One region of the Cytobacillus sp. IB215316 genome, then DNA from elsewhere that is predicted to be linked to it. Evidence: predicted binding sites of a transcription regulator. Region 1 holds the regulator's gene; each other region holds the start of a gene.
What was found. The regulator LexA, encoded in region 1, represses DNA repair genes until DNA is damaged. The targets are predictions, from matches to a motif close to CGAACATATGTTCG.
Positions count from the first base shown of each region.

Region 1 (3,764 bases):
CCGCTATATCTGAAAACGTGAGATTATTTTGTCGTAACCTTATAATTTCCTCAATAGGTATTTCCTTTCTTTCTCTACCTGAGCTTACATGGATGTTTTTTAAATTCCTCTCAGGTCTATACCCTTCTTCGATAGCTCGTTTCATTCCCCGTTTAATTTTTAAATTATGTATTTTCCGTTGATATTCCTCAACAATGCTAACAATTTCCAACATCATGGAATCAGCTTCAGACAATTGTAACTCTCCATGATGATGAACTGTGTATATTTTAACTCTTTCCTTTAAAATAAAATGCAGCAAAGCTATTCTTGCATTACCCCTACCTAGCCTCGTCTCATCTTGTATTAAAAGGGCATCGATATGCTGTTCTTTAATTTCATTCAATAGCTCATAAATGCCATCTCTATCCATGTCATATCCGCTTGCCCTTTCTACAACCACTTTCTTCACATCAAAATGGTAACTGTTTGCAAGCTGGAGTAATTCTGCCTTTTGTCGTGTTAATGATGTCTCCTGTGTTTGTTTATTTGTACTAACACGACAATATATTATTGCTTTTTCCATTTCTACCTCCGATTAATTGTTAACTGCATATGTATCATATATTTTATTACCTTCTGATTTTAACACTGGAATATAAATTTCATCACCATAAAAAATTCTATCAGGAGCTATTTGATTTACATCCTCTACCCAACTGATAAAGTCATTGATTGATAAATCGTGACTGTTACTATACTCGGACGCAATATCCCAAAGTGTATCTCCATCTTCTACTTTAATAGTAATATAATCATTTTTCTCGATATCCTTATAAGAAGTAATTAGTGCAAAAGCAAAGCCGATAAAAACAGTAAAAAATAAGATATAGTAAATTTTAGATTGTTTCATAATAAGTCCCCCTGATTAACAGAATACATGTTCGTTTTTAGTTATTGTATACGAACAAATGTTTTATGTCAACATTTTTACGAACTTACGTTTGTTATACATAACAAGTCGTGCTATAATGAATGAAAGTAAAATCTTTCTAGTATATCCTTACATTATTAATAGATGATCTTAATTTTTTAATGTTATGAACGGGTATACATGCTAACAATAGAAAAGATTATTATAATGAGGTGCTAACGATGGCAAAATTATCGAAAAGGCAACAAGACATACTAGATTTCATAAAACAAGAAGTACAATCAAAGGGATATCCACCTTCTGTTAGAGAAATTGGAGAAGCGGTAGGGCTAGCTTCAAGCTCAACAGTTCATGGTCATTTATCTCGTTTAGAAAGTAAGGGACTAATCCGTAGAGACCCAACTAAACCTAGAGCAATTGAAATATTAGATTTAGATCCTGCTGATGTAATCCCAAAAAATAACGTCATGAATGTACCGATTATAGGAAAGGTAACAGCTGGTCAACCAATAACAGCAATTGAAAATGTTGAAGAATACTTCCCTCTTCCTGATAAACTTGTATCCCCTGACGAAAATGTATTTATGCTTGAAGTAATGGGAGATAGCATGATTGAGGCCGGTATATTAGATGGGGATCACGTCATTGTTCGGCAACAACAAACTGCTTCAAATGGAGATATCGTTGTTGCAATGACAGAGGATGACGAGGCAACAGTAAAAAGATTTTTTAAAGAAAAAGACTACATAAGACTTCAGCCAGAAAACTCAACTTTAGAACCTATTATTCTTCGTAATGTAGCTATATTAGGAAAAGTAATCGGGGTGTATCGTACCATCCATTAAACACTATTGTACATAACGAATGTATGATCTATTCTTTGACAAACAGTCTCTTTTAAAACGTTGTTCCAATCAGATAGATTAACATACAGGTTAGCAGTCCACAATGCTTTTTAATGTATTCATACGATCTCATATTATAATCCAATCCTTAGCTTAGAACCTCTGAGCTAAGGATTTTTTTGTCATATTGTAAGCTCCCTCCGAATTCATTTTGATTGGCTATTTTCACAATGGTTGCTGTTTTTACTTTTAAGATATACACACGTATATATCTAGCGTTCAAGACACCTTTTCTAAGCTCCTATAAAACTCATAATACTGTCCATTTTTAGTAAAAAAACAAAATTCAAGCAAAAAGTCTTTAGTTTAAATTTATCATTCAATGATTTTCTTAGTCACTTTTTCTCATATCCCCCACTATGTCACCAATTTTATGCTCGTTATCCCGAGATTAGACTTGACGGTCTAGACCATTCGGTCTAATATGTATAATAAGCAAGCAGCATTAACTATCAGGCTATTTCAGCATAGCGTGTTTTTTTTGCACTAATAAACACGAATACAGCTAGATTTTGTGCCATCTATTCTCATATAAAATGACGGTATTCTTTATCTTCAGGATAAAGAACTATAACAACAAAGTTTACGAACAGAGCTAACGATTAAGATTAAAAACTTGTAGGAGATGATGTAATTGACGCGAGGATTTAATAAAGAATTCGAACATTCAGATGCGTTAATGCAAGCAGCATTAAATGAATTTGTGGAAAAAGGCTATGACAAAGCCTCATTAAATCATATTTTGAAGACAGCGAATATGAGTAAGGGCTCATTTTACTACCATTTTAACAACAAGGAAGATCTTTACTTAAATCTCATAGACATGTTGATTCAAAAAAAGCAACTATTCCTTGCCAAGGTTATGAATCCAAGTGATTATTCCAAAGACATTTTTTCGATATTTAAAACACAAATCAGAATTGGAATGCAATTTGCCAATGAATATCCAGATATTAATCGTTTTGCAAACAGCTTTATTAAAGAAAAAGGAACTCCCATATACGAAAAGGCGTTGACAAGGCATAATTTTCAGGATAATGACCAAATGAACAAGCTCATTGAAGCATCCTATAACAAAGGTGAAATTAGGCAGACACTACCACTGGAATTCGTCCAATCACTAATTGGTTTCTTGTTCACTAATATTGTGGATGTAGCGGATATGTCAAAGCCTGATCACTATGAGTCAAGTCTAAACCACTTAATTGATTTCCTTAAAAATGGCCTGACAGATCAATAATGATCTTAACCATCACATATTGACATCAGCAAAGTAGGTGAAGATTTAAGTCTCTACCTGACTAACTGATAATTTGGAGTAAGGTATATGCTACATCTGTGCATCGTTGAAGTAATGGTTCCTTTCTGCATTCAATTATTTTTCAAAATAACGAGCTTAATTTGAAAAGGAGAGTTATTATATGGCCCAATTTGATTATCCTGTAGGATACCATGATTTTCATAAAACAAAAATTATAGACTATCAAATGAATCGGTGGTATTCAATGGGATACACACGAAAAGAAGACATGGTGGATGCAGCTACCAGAATAAAAAAGTTAGAAGATTGGAAGGAGGAAATGATAAAGCAGGCTGAAAAAGCTATTGATGAAAAACGCATAATGAATGGAACATTTTATTACAGGGCTGCAGAATTTTTTACTCATCCGAATGACCCAGATAAATTAAGGCTGTATGATACATTCATTGAAATGTTTTATAATGACCTGTTTGTTGAAAATGATATTGAACGTTATAACATACCCTACGAAAATGTATACTTACCTGCAATGAGACTGCCTTCTAACAATAAAAATGCCAGAGGAACAATTGTCATTCATGGTGGATTTGATTCATTTATGGAAGAGCTATACTCAATGGCAAGCTATTTTGCACATTTAAACTATGAGGTCATATTATTTGAAGGACCAGGGCAAGGTGGTGCC
Region 1 covers NZ_JAXBMC010000002.1:169,741-173,504, forward strand. Annotated here, with positions in the region: gene SLH48_RS05180 (recombinase family protein) at 1-565, opposite strand, end outside; gene SLH48_RS05185 (LysM peptidoglycan-binding domain-containing protein) at 578-892, opposite strand; gene lexA (transcriptional repressor LexA) at 1,135-1,758, shown strand; gene SLH48_RS05195 (TetR/AcrR family transcriptional regulator) at 2,453-3,058, shown strand; gene SLH48_RS05200 (alpha/beta fold hydrolase) at 3,240-3,764, shown strand, end outside.

Region 2 (3,764 bases), on a different contig from region 1:
TTCTTTCGGAAGTGTAAAAGAATATTTATACGGAAGAAATGAAGGTAGCTATGTCCCTTATTACAACAATGAAACAGTATTAGCCTTATGTGTTGAATATACAGATAAAGTAGTAGATTATTACTTTGTAGAGGAACGCAGTATTTGCCCTTTTGATTTCATGAATGACTGGGGTGAGAATAAGGTAGAATACTATAACTTTGCTGAGGAGCGTAATATGAGCTTCGATAATATCAAAGGAGATTTAACTAAAGATTTTAGTGAGAATATTTCAATTATACGGAGAGACAAAGGGTATTCATTTGATTATTTCCTTTTACTAAAGGATCAATGGTTTCTAGAAAATAATAACGGTTCTTTACTTTCATCAGGTAAAAAAGTTATTTATGTTGATGATATTGAGTTCTTTTTATTTAGTGTAAATAAGAAAAAATTTCCTGAAGGGCCGAAGATTTATTATAACGATAAAACTGTTATAGAATTAGAGATAGCTGAATTGATAGAGTGGGAAAAGAAATCTACACCTAGTGAAGGAATTGAACTATTAAGAAATATTATTGATAATAAGGAAAAAAGACATCTCCAAATAGAGCGAAACCAACAGATACATCTGGCTAGTAGTAATTATCATAATAATTACTATATATATAATAGAAAAACAGAAGAAAAATGGGAAATAATAAACGGTAAGGAAGTTTTAATTGATCATAGTGGTGCAAAACAAAAGACTTAATCTTAATACTTAAAAGTAATATTATAAAATAAATGGACAATCATTAATAAGTATAGATAAGTAAATGTAAAAGCGATAAATAACTGTTGGCGAGATAGCATCTTTGAATGCTGTGATTGTTGGCCGCCCTTTAAAAAACGCATACAAAAAATAACAATTGCATAATATAGAATACAGCAAGATATTCACTCCACGAAAAAACAGCCCTGCAAAGCATGTGGGGCTGTTTCATATTATATGTGATTCCCAGTGTAATCCCATCGACCTTGATCAATACCTCTTTGTCAAACGCTCATTAATCCTGCGAGTTAACCGATACTTTAGCGCGGCTTTCCAAAATCGTTGTGCACCTTCAAAAGATGCTCCAATAGTTTTTTGAGCGTACGGGTACTGTACAAACATATCATCTAGTTCTACGACTTCATAAACTTTTACGTTGTTTTCTTTAAGAACTAGCCCTATTTCTTTCCGTTTTTTTCTTACACTTGATACAACTTGCTTCATATACTTAACATAATCTTCATCTTTTCTCTGATTTCCTGCATCGATTAATTTCTTTTCTAAAATGTGGATTTCTAGGTCAAGATAGATCTTCTCAACAATTATATCTAATAAATCCTCTGATATACTTGGTCTCATTTACAACACCCTTAAATTCTTAAATTACTTGAACATTAATAATGTCTTCAAATTTAATCCTGTGTGTTTCTTCAAAATTATCAACTACTCTAATATTTTTGTTGAGCTGATCTACAAAATGAATATGACCCATACATGGTTTGTAAGATCCATCTTCAAAGTAGGTTACAGTTACTTCTTGCGTAAATTCCATAGCTTCAAGTATTGTATTGTTTATTTCTTCTATTTCATGCTCATCTAAAACAGGTTTTTTTACTTTATAATAATCAGCCTGGGCTTTTTTCATCATCTTCAAGTGTTCAGGCTGTATAAATGCAGGCATCCATTTCATAATTCCTCTATCCTTCAAACGTATCACCTCTGTATTTATTATATACGAAAGTATGTTCGTTTAGTAAAAGAAAAAATAAAATTTTCTAGTGTCCTGTCCACACAATTGATGGAGAAACTTCATATTTTGTTACAGGATGGGTCTAGTTGCTATACTTAACCTTTACTCTTATGGGTAAAGGCTTTTTTATTTTGCATTTATCTATAATATAGTACGTGAATGAAAAGATAATTTTGTCTGAGAGCGTTCTAGCATCACTGATTAATTAGAAAAAGCACTCAATAGATGAGTGCGTTAACTAAAGTTGGGTTGAGTAAACGTTTGATTATTTTGGCAGTTGTCTAATCTAGAATCATATTTATTCTTGTATCCTAAAAAGTAATTCACAATCATTGCACAAACCTATTTTTGAATTACCTTCAATTAAACGATTATCCTCAGAAACATCAGCCTTAACGCTAACTAAACCAACAGAATTATTACAATTGCAATATGGACATTTAATTGTACTCATAATAAATCCCTCCATATTTATTTATATTTTCATCCTTTCCTTAATAAGAGAGATTTAAAATTGTTTTCTAACCACAATGGACATTTTGTAGCATAAATATAGTATTTGATTTGCTCCTCTGTACGAAATTAATTCTCTTTGTTATTAAACTCTTTTTTAATTTTCTTATGACGTTCTTTAAATTCTATCCAATATTCATCATCTTTTGTGATAAGTTCTCTTCTCCTCTTACCTTCCTCTGCTATTCTCTTTCGTAAAGGGGTTATGTCTTTTAATGTATCTCCTTTTCTCTGCTTCTCCACCCAATTTTCCCAGTATTCATAGTCATCAGAATGTCTACCTTTACAATACTCGCAGACAAAAAAGTATTCATTATCCTTAAGAATATTCACAATTATATTTTCTGGTAACTCCTCTATTTCACACCAGGCGTATCTTCTTAAACAATGGTCACACAAAATATCATCATTATCCATTAGTTCCTGGAAATCTTTCTCAAAATCACTCAAATATATCACCTCAAAAAAAATTCGTATTGACCAATTATTAACTTTATTATAGAATGATTTACATTGCAAATAAATATATCTTTTTTTGTATTTATTTTGGTGTGTAGGAATCTTAAAGGGTATAATACATAATTTGGAGGTATACATATGAAGAAATTTTTCGCCCTATTTCTATCAGTAATTTTATTGTTTACGAGTATTCCAGCGTCTACTTTTGCTAATTTAGAAGCTAGTGATGAAGTAAGAGATTTTAGTGTAGAAGTAATTGAAGATTCATCTGAATTAACAGAATTATTAGTGAAACAAGTAGATATTGAAAACGAATCATTAACTATTAAAATATCTAAAAATCAAAAGGAAAACACTTTTGAATCTTTCGTAACAATTGATAAAGAAGTACATCCTTTTCAAAGTTATTTCATTGAAAAATTAGATAAAAAATTTGATGCTCAAGAATTTGCAACTACATTGGAAGAAGTTCTTGATGGAAAAGAAGACTCTGATTATCTTGTTAAATATTATAAAAAAGTTTTTAAACTTAAATATAAAAACAAAGATAAAAACAGTTCTTCTGCTGAAATTTCAGATGAATTATTAACAAAATCTACACCAATTCCTCAGGATGGGACTGTGTCAGCGGCATCTGTATCAGCACAAGCTTTTTGGTTTATACCTCTTGCCATAGGAGCTTTAGACGCGACAGCAGCAGCAGCTCTTGCAAATGCAGCAGTTAACATTTTAGGTATAGGAGCAGTAATCTATGTTGACGATGTTCTACAAGAAAGAATTAATACCAGTAACAAAGAAAATGCGGTTCAAGAGACAGGAACAACAGCAACAAATTGGGCTGATTTTACAAGCTATGCAGATGCAATAACAACTAGTGCTACTAAACATATGACGCTTTCTGCGGTTCAAACCATCGCTAACCGTATAAAAAATGATGATAATAATGATATGGATGTAAGAGTATATATGTCCACTCATGAAAAAGATACAGTAATGATTGTAGCTAATATTACTAGTAGCTTAACAACC
Region 2 covers NZ_JAXBMC010000001.1:717,381-721,144, forward strand. Annotated here, with positions in the region: gene SLH48_RS03405 (hypothetical protein) at 1-733, shown strand, start outside; gene SLH48_RS03410 (hypothetical protein) at 1,004-1,372, opposite strand; gene SLH48_RS03415 (YolD-like family protein) at 1,392-1,721, opposite strand; gene SLH48_RS03420 (hypothetical protein) at 2,062-2,217, opposite strand; gene SLH48_RS03425 (hypothetical protein) at 2,346-2,726, opposite strand; gene SLH48_RS03430 (hypothetical protein) at 2,874-3,764, shown strand, end outside.
Region 2: a site for LexA is predicted at 1,749-1,762, ahead of SLH48_RS03415 (YolD-like family protein). Genes of this name have one in related genera too.

Region 3 (3,764 bases), 210 kb from region 1:
AGTGGGATACTCGGAACATTTCTGTAAATCCCGTTTCATTACTAAATGAGTTCTCTTTGATACAACTTCAAGCTCATCAACTGCTATGGAATAAGTTAATGAGAAAAAGCAGATACAGACGTGAAGGAGATTAAGAAAATTCCGTTTAAGTGCAAATATCTTATCAGTAAGTTATTTATAACGTCTAATAGAAATACAAACGATCTCCCTTGAAGAATAATAATTCGTTTGAGGGTGATTTATTAAGTCACAACTGCAGATTAGGGTGGAGGAGGACTAGGTAACGAAGGGCTAATACATCTATCGATCAGTTTATAAGAATAATTACCAATACAATCTCCTCCCCCGTCACTCATGCAGGCAACAGTGATATTAGATACATTTGTATATGCAATACTTAAATTATTGCTATTTTCCGGATCATTTGGAAGAGGGATATCTAGTACAACATCTACACCGTTTGCCGTGATAGTAACACGAAGGCCACAGGCAGAATCCTCTCCTACAGAAATTGACCCGGACAATAGTCCTCTAAAGTTCCCACCAAATATCGGCATAGATTGACCACAAGTAAGGTTGATATTTCCGCTTCGCGAATCAATTTCAATCGGACAATCGCAGCAAGCTATCTTTTCCGTACTGAGCGTCTTGGTACTTCCGCAACAGGAGGATTTTGAAACATAGGCACCCATAAAAGAACCTCTTTTCATCATTTGTTTGGAGTATTGTATGCAAAGTTATATATTTTTGTTTAGACGTGTAAGTAAAAATTCTTCGGTGAACTGACGTCAACAAGTAAACTGCAACGTACAGCGATCACCGTTATTTTATCTGTAACCATGTTGCCAACACAACTGAGTTTTATAAATAAGATTTAACTGACATTACACAGCTGGGGATTAATAGACACAACATCCATTTTGTTGATTAACTCAAAAAAATCCCTAGATAATTCAAGGGATTAGAAAAATGAAAAAGAGAAATATGGTTATGCATAACAATATTCTAATTTATCACATAATTGTAAATATATAGTATTATATTTTTGGATTTATTGTGAACTTTTTTAATTTTAGGTAATTGTTATTTTAGCATTAGTGCTAAAGACTCTCAGACATAATTATTTTTGTTTTCACACTTCAATAATCGCTCTGCTTCATAGGTATAAATACATTTCTTATATTATGTACTAGTATCTACACATAAGAGCTTTATGAGACATACTATAAATTTGATATTTATATTAATTAATTGAGAGGATGAGGAATAACATGGCTCATAATTGTACTTTTTTAAGTTTATTCACTTTAGCATTCTGTGATTCTTGTAAGGAGGATTATGATATTGCTGGTAAAGTTGAAGGTGCCATTGATAGTTTAACTAACGTTGATATTGCTAAGCAATTTGAGAGAATGCTTGAGATTAGTGATGCAACAGACGATGCAGATTGCAGATTTCTGAGTTTATTCACTTTAGTATTCTGCGACTGTAAAGAAGAAGACCCTAAACCTAAACCACCTTGGGTTAAGTAAATATATATCTATTGTTATTCTTTACAACTGAAAGAGTACTCGAATTTGGGTATTCTTTCAGTTTGTCTAAGATTTTTATAATGATTTGAGACAAAATTTACTTTTCTTTATCGAACTATATGATAGATAAATGTAAAACTTTAACTCCTCTATTCACATAAATACAGGTAATTAAGTTGGAAATTCCTATCCGACTACAAAATATATTATTCCCAATTATTTGTGAGGATAGATAACTAGATTTTTTATAACTTATTTCTTTACTAAACGAACATATTTTCGTATATAATAAGTACAGAGGTGATACGTTTGAAAGATCGAGGAATTATGAAATGGATGCCCGCATTTATACAACCGGAACATATGAAGATGATGAAAGAAGCAAAGGCTGATTATTATAAGGTGCAAAAGCCTGTCTTAGATGAGCATGAGATAGAGGAAATTAATAGTACAGTCCTGGAAGCTTTGGAGTTTACACAGGAAGTGACTGTGACATATTTTGAGAACGGGGCTTTTAAGCCATGTATGGGATATATTCATTCTATAGATCAATTCCACAGGCATATTAGAGTAACCGATAAATTCGATGAAATACATATAATTAAATTTGAAGACATTATTAATGTACAAATAATATAACAGCCCTACATACTCTGCAGGGCTCTTTTTGTCGTGGTAGTCAATCGTGTTGTTTTGTTAATATATGTTAATTCATAGTTATTAATGTATCCATTCATAATAAAAATGGTCTTTTTATTTATAAACCTTATAAACGCAACAATATAATACTCTTTTCTGTTGTAACTAAAGGTGATAATTTCCATCTTTCTCTTAATAATTTCTTGCTCTTGGTATTATCTCCAAGCTTCAGTCCTACAAATATTGAAGCTTCAAACCACCCTAATGTCTCTTCATTGTGTTGATGTAACAGAAAAAAGCCTATCTTATGATAGGCTTTTCAAGGAAGTGACTAGATTTTCACAGCATCCTTTAACTCTTTACCTGGTTTAAATGCAGGTGCTTTACTTGCTGCGATTTCAATTTCTTCACCTGTTTGTGGATTACGTCCTTTGCGAGCTGCTCTTTCACGTACTTCAAATGTTCCAAAGCCGAGAAGAGAAACTTTGTCACCATCTTTTAGTGTTTCACTAATCGAGTTGGTTACTGCTTCTAATACTTTGCTTGCGTCCTTTTTGCTAAGTTCTGCTTTTTCAGCTACTGCGTTAATAAATTCTGTTTTATTCATTATATTTCCACCTTTCTATGTAACAGACTTATATCTTATCAGATACATAGTTATAAGGTAAATACCCTTTTCGATCATGCTAACTAGCTTTCGCAAGCCCAGCCATCTTTGTCACGATCATGTTTAGATGCATATGCAGGATGGTCGGAACCAACTCCGTTTGGATATATCTTTTTAAGTTCTGTACAATTTTTAAATGATTCTACGCCTACTTCGTTTGATGAACTATCATAATCTTGTTCAGTAGATGTTGAATTTATTTTTGAAGCTTCCTTTTTTCCATCTAGATCGCCTTTGGTAGTTCCGTTTTCTCCGAAAGCCCACAGTCCGGTATTATTTTCACGCGCTTCCCTTGCAAACTTGATAAAATAATCACTATATTTTACATCTGGAGTATATGTAGAAGGCTCTGCAAAACCATTAATGACCAAATCAGCATTAAACATTTTTTCTCTTATTTCTGATTCATCCATATCATCTGTAGGAATATCGACCCAAATAATACGTAATAAACGATCATACCTGTCAGTATCAGATACGTCTTTTTGTAACCACACTTGTCTTCCTTCTAATTGTGATTGTGTGTATTTACTTGCTTCTTTTCCATACTCTTCAATTCTAGACGTCGATTCTGGAGTATTTACCCCAACCAAACGTATTTTCCTATTGTCAGTCAATTCAACTGTATCACCATCTACAATTCTACTAACAATAGCTACTTCTAAATGAAAACGTTGAGCTAATTCTTCTTGCTCTTTTTCTTTTTCAAGTTCCTCTAATTGTTTTTTAGCTTGGTCATCCTGTTCAGCTAATATTTCTTTCTCATTATCTTTATTTTCTATTGTTGTTTCGATCTTTTCTTCTGATATATTGTCCAATGGTGCTGAACTTGACGTATTAGTACAACCAGCCATGAATATAGATAGCAACAAGCCTGTAATAATTAGCAACCAATTTTTCTTCACGATATCCCCCACCACATCCGT
Region 3 covers NZ_JAXBMC010000002.1:376,244-380,007, forward strand. Annotated here, with positions in the region: gene SLH48_RS06085 (hypothetical protein) at 261-557, opposite strand; gene SLH48_RS06090 (hypothetical protein) at 1,272-1,532, shown strand; gene SLH48_RS06095 (YolD-like family protein) at 1,842-2,171, shown strand; gene SLH48_RS06100 (HU family DNA-binding protein) at 2,503-2,778, opposite strand; gene SLH48_RS06105 (thermonuclease family protein) at 2,862-3,743, opposite strand.
Region 3: a site for LexA is predicted at 1,801-1,814, ahead of SLH48_RS06095 (YolD-like family protein). Genes of this name have one in related genera too.

Region 4 (3,764 bases), on a different contig from region 1:
AATATTACCTTCAACAGTATTTATCGCATGATTTTGATAATAGGAAAAAGATAATGTTTGATTTCCAGCTATACCGATATGAATCATTTCATTCAACTCTTCTAGTCGTTGCTCATCTAACAACGGCTTTGAAGCTCTCTGCTGTTTTTTTTCTAACTCCCTTAACAGCTTTGTATGTTCAGGGAGCATCATTGATACCCATTTAATTGTTCCACGGTCTCGAATCACTTTTATCACTCTCCTTTTTTTCATTCCTAAATTCTTTATGAGCTAATCCGTTATTGAAGGCATTATTCCACCGTTTTCCACATGGCGAATTGCAGGCACTTCCGCTTTTCTTTTTGGCTAGCTACAGTGCCTATCTCCTCGAGTCACTTCACCATTACACCCAAAGGCAAAGAACGCCTTCATTTGTAATGCTTCCAGGGCTTGTCGGAGATGACCAAGACACTTCCGCTTTTCCTATTGTCCAGCTGCGCCTCCTAGTCCCTCGAGTCACTTCACCATTACACCTAAAGGCAAAGAACGCCTTCATTTGCAATGCTTCTAGGGCTTGTCGGAGATGACCAAGGCACTTCCGCTTTTCTTTTTGGCTAGCTACAGTGCCTATCTCCTCGAGTCACTTCACCATTACATCCGAAGGCAAAAAGCGCCTTCATTTGTAATGCTTCCAGGGCTTGTCGGAGATGACCAAGGCACTTCCGCTTTTCCTATTGCTTATGGCCTCCTACTAGTGTGCTGCGGTGACGTGCCGTCCCCGCATCCGTATATGAAACTGCTCGCAAAATTGCATTTGAGCCGTATTTCCTCCTGATTTCATCCATACAGTAGCCGAGTGCTTGCTGCTTCGGTTTATTCATTTCAAACAGCGATAGTTGCATATTTAGATCATCCTCAATATTAGACAGTGCAATAGAGATTTTTCGTACTGTTTTATTTGTATAATGCTTTTGAAATAGCTCAATACAAACATTGTAAATATCCATTGTAATATTTGTTGGTTCTTCCATTGTTTTTGAACGATAAAATCCGCCGCCAAATTCATCTTTACTATATCCAATACCAAGACTAACCGTTCTTCCGACCTTTTTAGCTGTGCGAGTTCTTCTTGCCACCTCCTCACACATTTCTAATATTACTCGCTTTACATCTGTCGGATTTGGATAATCTCGTAATAAAATTTGACTTTTTCCAAAGCTAATTTGTCCTTGCAAAAAGGGTGCACCAAGCTCTGAAAAATCAACACCCCACGCGTGATAATATAGCTGATTTCCCATAATGCCAAACTTTTGTTCAAGTAGTTTGAGGGAATAATTAGCAAGCTGCCCTACTGAGAATATTCCTATCCTGTTTAATCTTTTTTCCATTTTCCCACCAATTCCCCACATTTGACTAAGTGGTGAAAGCGGCCAAAGCTTTGTTTCCACATCATCATACGTCCATCGAGCAATCCCTGTTTTTTTTGCCTCTAAATCCAAGCATAGTTTTGCCATAAGCATATTTGGTCCTATACCAATTGCACACGGAACTTCATATTCTCTCTCTATATCTTCTTTTAATTTTTGAGCTGTCGTTTCTGCATCACCCCATAGCTTCTCAGTACCATCCACTTGTAAAAAACTCTCATCAACGCTATACGTATGAACTGCTTCTCCCGGCACATAGCGCTGAAATAACTTAGTAAGTTCCATTGATATACGTAAGTATGTGCGCATCTTTGGATTGACGATTACAATTCGCGGGTCCTTAGGGATTTCAAATAAACGTGACCCTGTTCTAATACCAAATTCCTTCTTCAAGCGTGGTGAAGCTGCTAAAACAACACTCCCCTGTCTTTCTGTATCACCAACAACCGCTAAGTAGCATGTCAGTGGATCTAAATTCAGCAGTACTGCTGCACAACTTGCAAAAAAGCTTTTCATATCAATACATAAGATGTTATGGTGAGGCATTTTGCTATAATCAATCAAATATAACACCCCTAAAAGAATATACGTTCGTATTATTATATTCAACATCTTAACCGAATATACGTTCGTTATCAATTACAAATTGTTTCCAATAAGAAATGCTAAGATCCCCAATGTTTGGTGACAAACACTGTAGCCACTCATGAAGGTGTTTTATTGTTCGAAAAGCACTATTGTTAGATATTTCAGAAGACACTTTGTTTAAACTTTGTTACTTTTTTCACTTAATTTGAGTAACTGATGTGTATAGTTTTTAGAGGAGAAAACATGCCACGAAAACTAGTTTTATCCGTTAGTACGAAAAACCACATTCTATACGAAAACAGCCTAATGAAACAATTAATGTGAAAATACCCTTTCATAAAGGGATTTATTCTACATATTTTTTTACAATTTCTTCTTTTATTACTAAAGTATACATGTTATAATTTTGATTGATTAATCAATCATTGAATGCGAGGTCTAATTATGTCTAAACAAATATCTAAAAAGGAACAACTACGGGAAGAAAAAAGACAAAGAATTTTACATGCAGCTATCACCCTCTTCTCGAAAAATGGCTATTCAGAAACAACAATTGCAGCTGTCGCCAAAGCTTCGGAAGTGAGTTTCGGAACTGTATTTACTTATTTTTCAAATAAGGAGCAACTTTTTGAGGCCGCGGTATTAGAACCGTTAGATGAAATGAAGGCGCTGTTTTTATATCAAACTAACAAAGATCACTCCCCCTTAGAACATCTTAAACAAATGGTTAAAGAGCATGTTATTACCTTTTCTCAAAAGGAAACCCATTTACGCTTAGTTCAGTATGTATTAGGGCAACATGAAAGGTTTCCAAAATTATTCGAGCAATTAGATTCTTTTTTCCATGACGTCATCGACGCACTGAAGCCAATCATTATAGAAGGACAAAAACAAGGTGAGCTACATACGTTGAATCCTGAAATCGTAGCAACATCTTATTTCCAATTTTTAAATGGGATTCGTGTAACAATTATCGATCCGCCCGATGGGGTTATATGGAAGGCGCTTATTCCACAGGCGTTGCTCCTTTTTGCACCAGTAAATTCCAAGGATATTTACGATAGTACCCTCAATGAATAAAATTAGCAGTGTTATCGGACTTGGAAGTATCATTGGTTCAGTCATCATTAGTCGTTTAGGTAACAGAATTAATGAGAAAGTACTGGTGTGTTCCTCTACTGTGTTGCTAGGTGTGTTAATTACACTAAACGGAGTGGGCGGTATAAGAAGTGGTTTTATAAGATTGTCAGCGTTATAAAGAATAAAAGATAACATGAATTTTAGTTATCTGCATGTAAATTGTTTTAGTAACAATCACCTTTATGAAAAAAATTACATCATATTTAACTGGAGGGATAGTCATGTTTTTCGAGGAAAAAGTAATTACAGGAAGTCCAAATGAGTTTATGGAAGTTCGCCATTTAAAAATACGAGGTTCAAATTTTGATATTGGAAAGAAGCTAGCTGAGATTGCGTATAACAATCATCATGCCATGCCTTACCCCGCGACGACCAAATACAAATATCAGCTAGAATATTTTAAAAATAATTATCCTATCTTACTTGACCGTATACAAGGAGCGACAGATTATTTCAGTAATATAAACATTGAAGACAATAGCTATGATTTTTCTTCTCTCATTTATTCATCTGGATTACCCGGCTGTTCCGTTGTATTTTATCCTCCAACAACGACTGAACATGGAAGTCCAGTCGTAAGTCGTAACTTCGACTTCACAACTGGAACTATAACTGGGGAAATACCCGCTG
Region 4 covers NZ_JAXBMC010000001.1:606,007-609,770, reverse strand. Annotated here, with positions in the region: gene SLH48_RS02790 (YolD-like family protein) at 1-228, opposite strand, end outside; gene SLH48_RS02785 (DNA polymerase thumb domain-containing protein) at 711-1,970, opposite strand; gene SLH48_RS02780 (TetR/AcrR family transcriptional regulator) at 2,439-3,074, shown strand; gene SLH48_RS02775 (hypothetical protein) at 3,067-3,252, shown strand; gene SLH48_RS02770 (C45 family peptidase) at 3,356-3,764, shown strand, end outside.
Region 4: a site for LexA is predicted at 2,025-2,038, ahead of SLH48_RS02785 (DNA polymerase thumb domain-containing protein). Genes of this name have one in related genera too.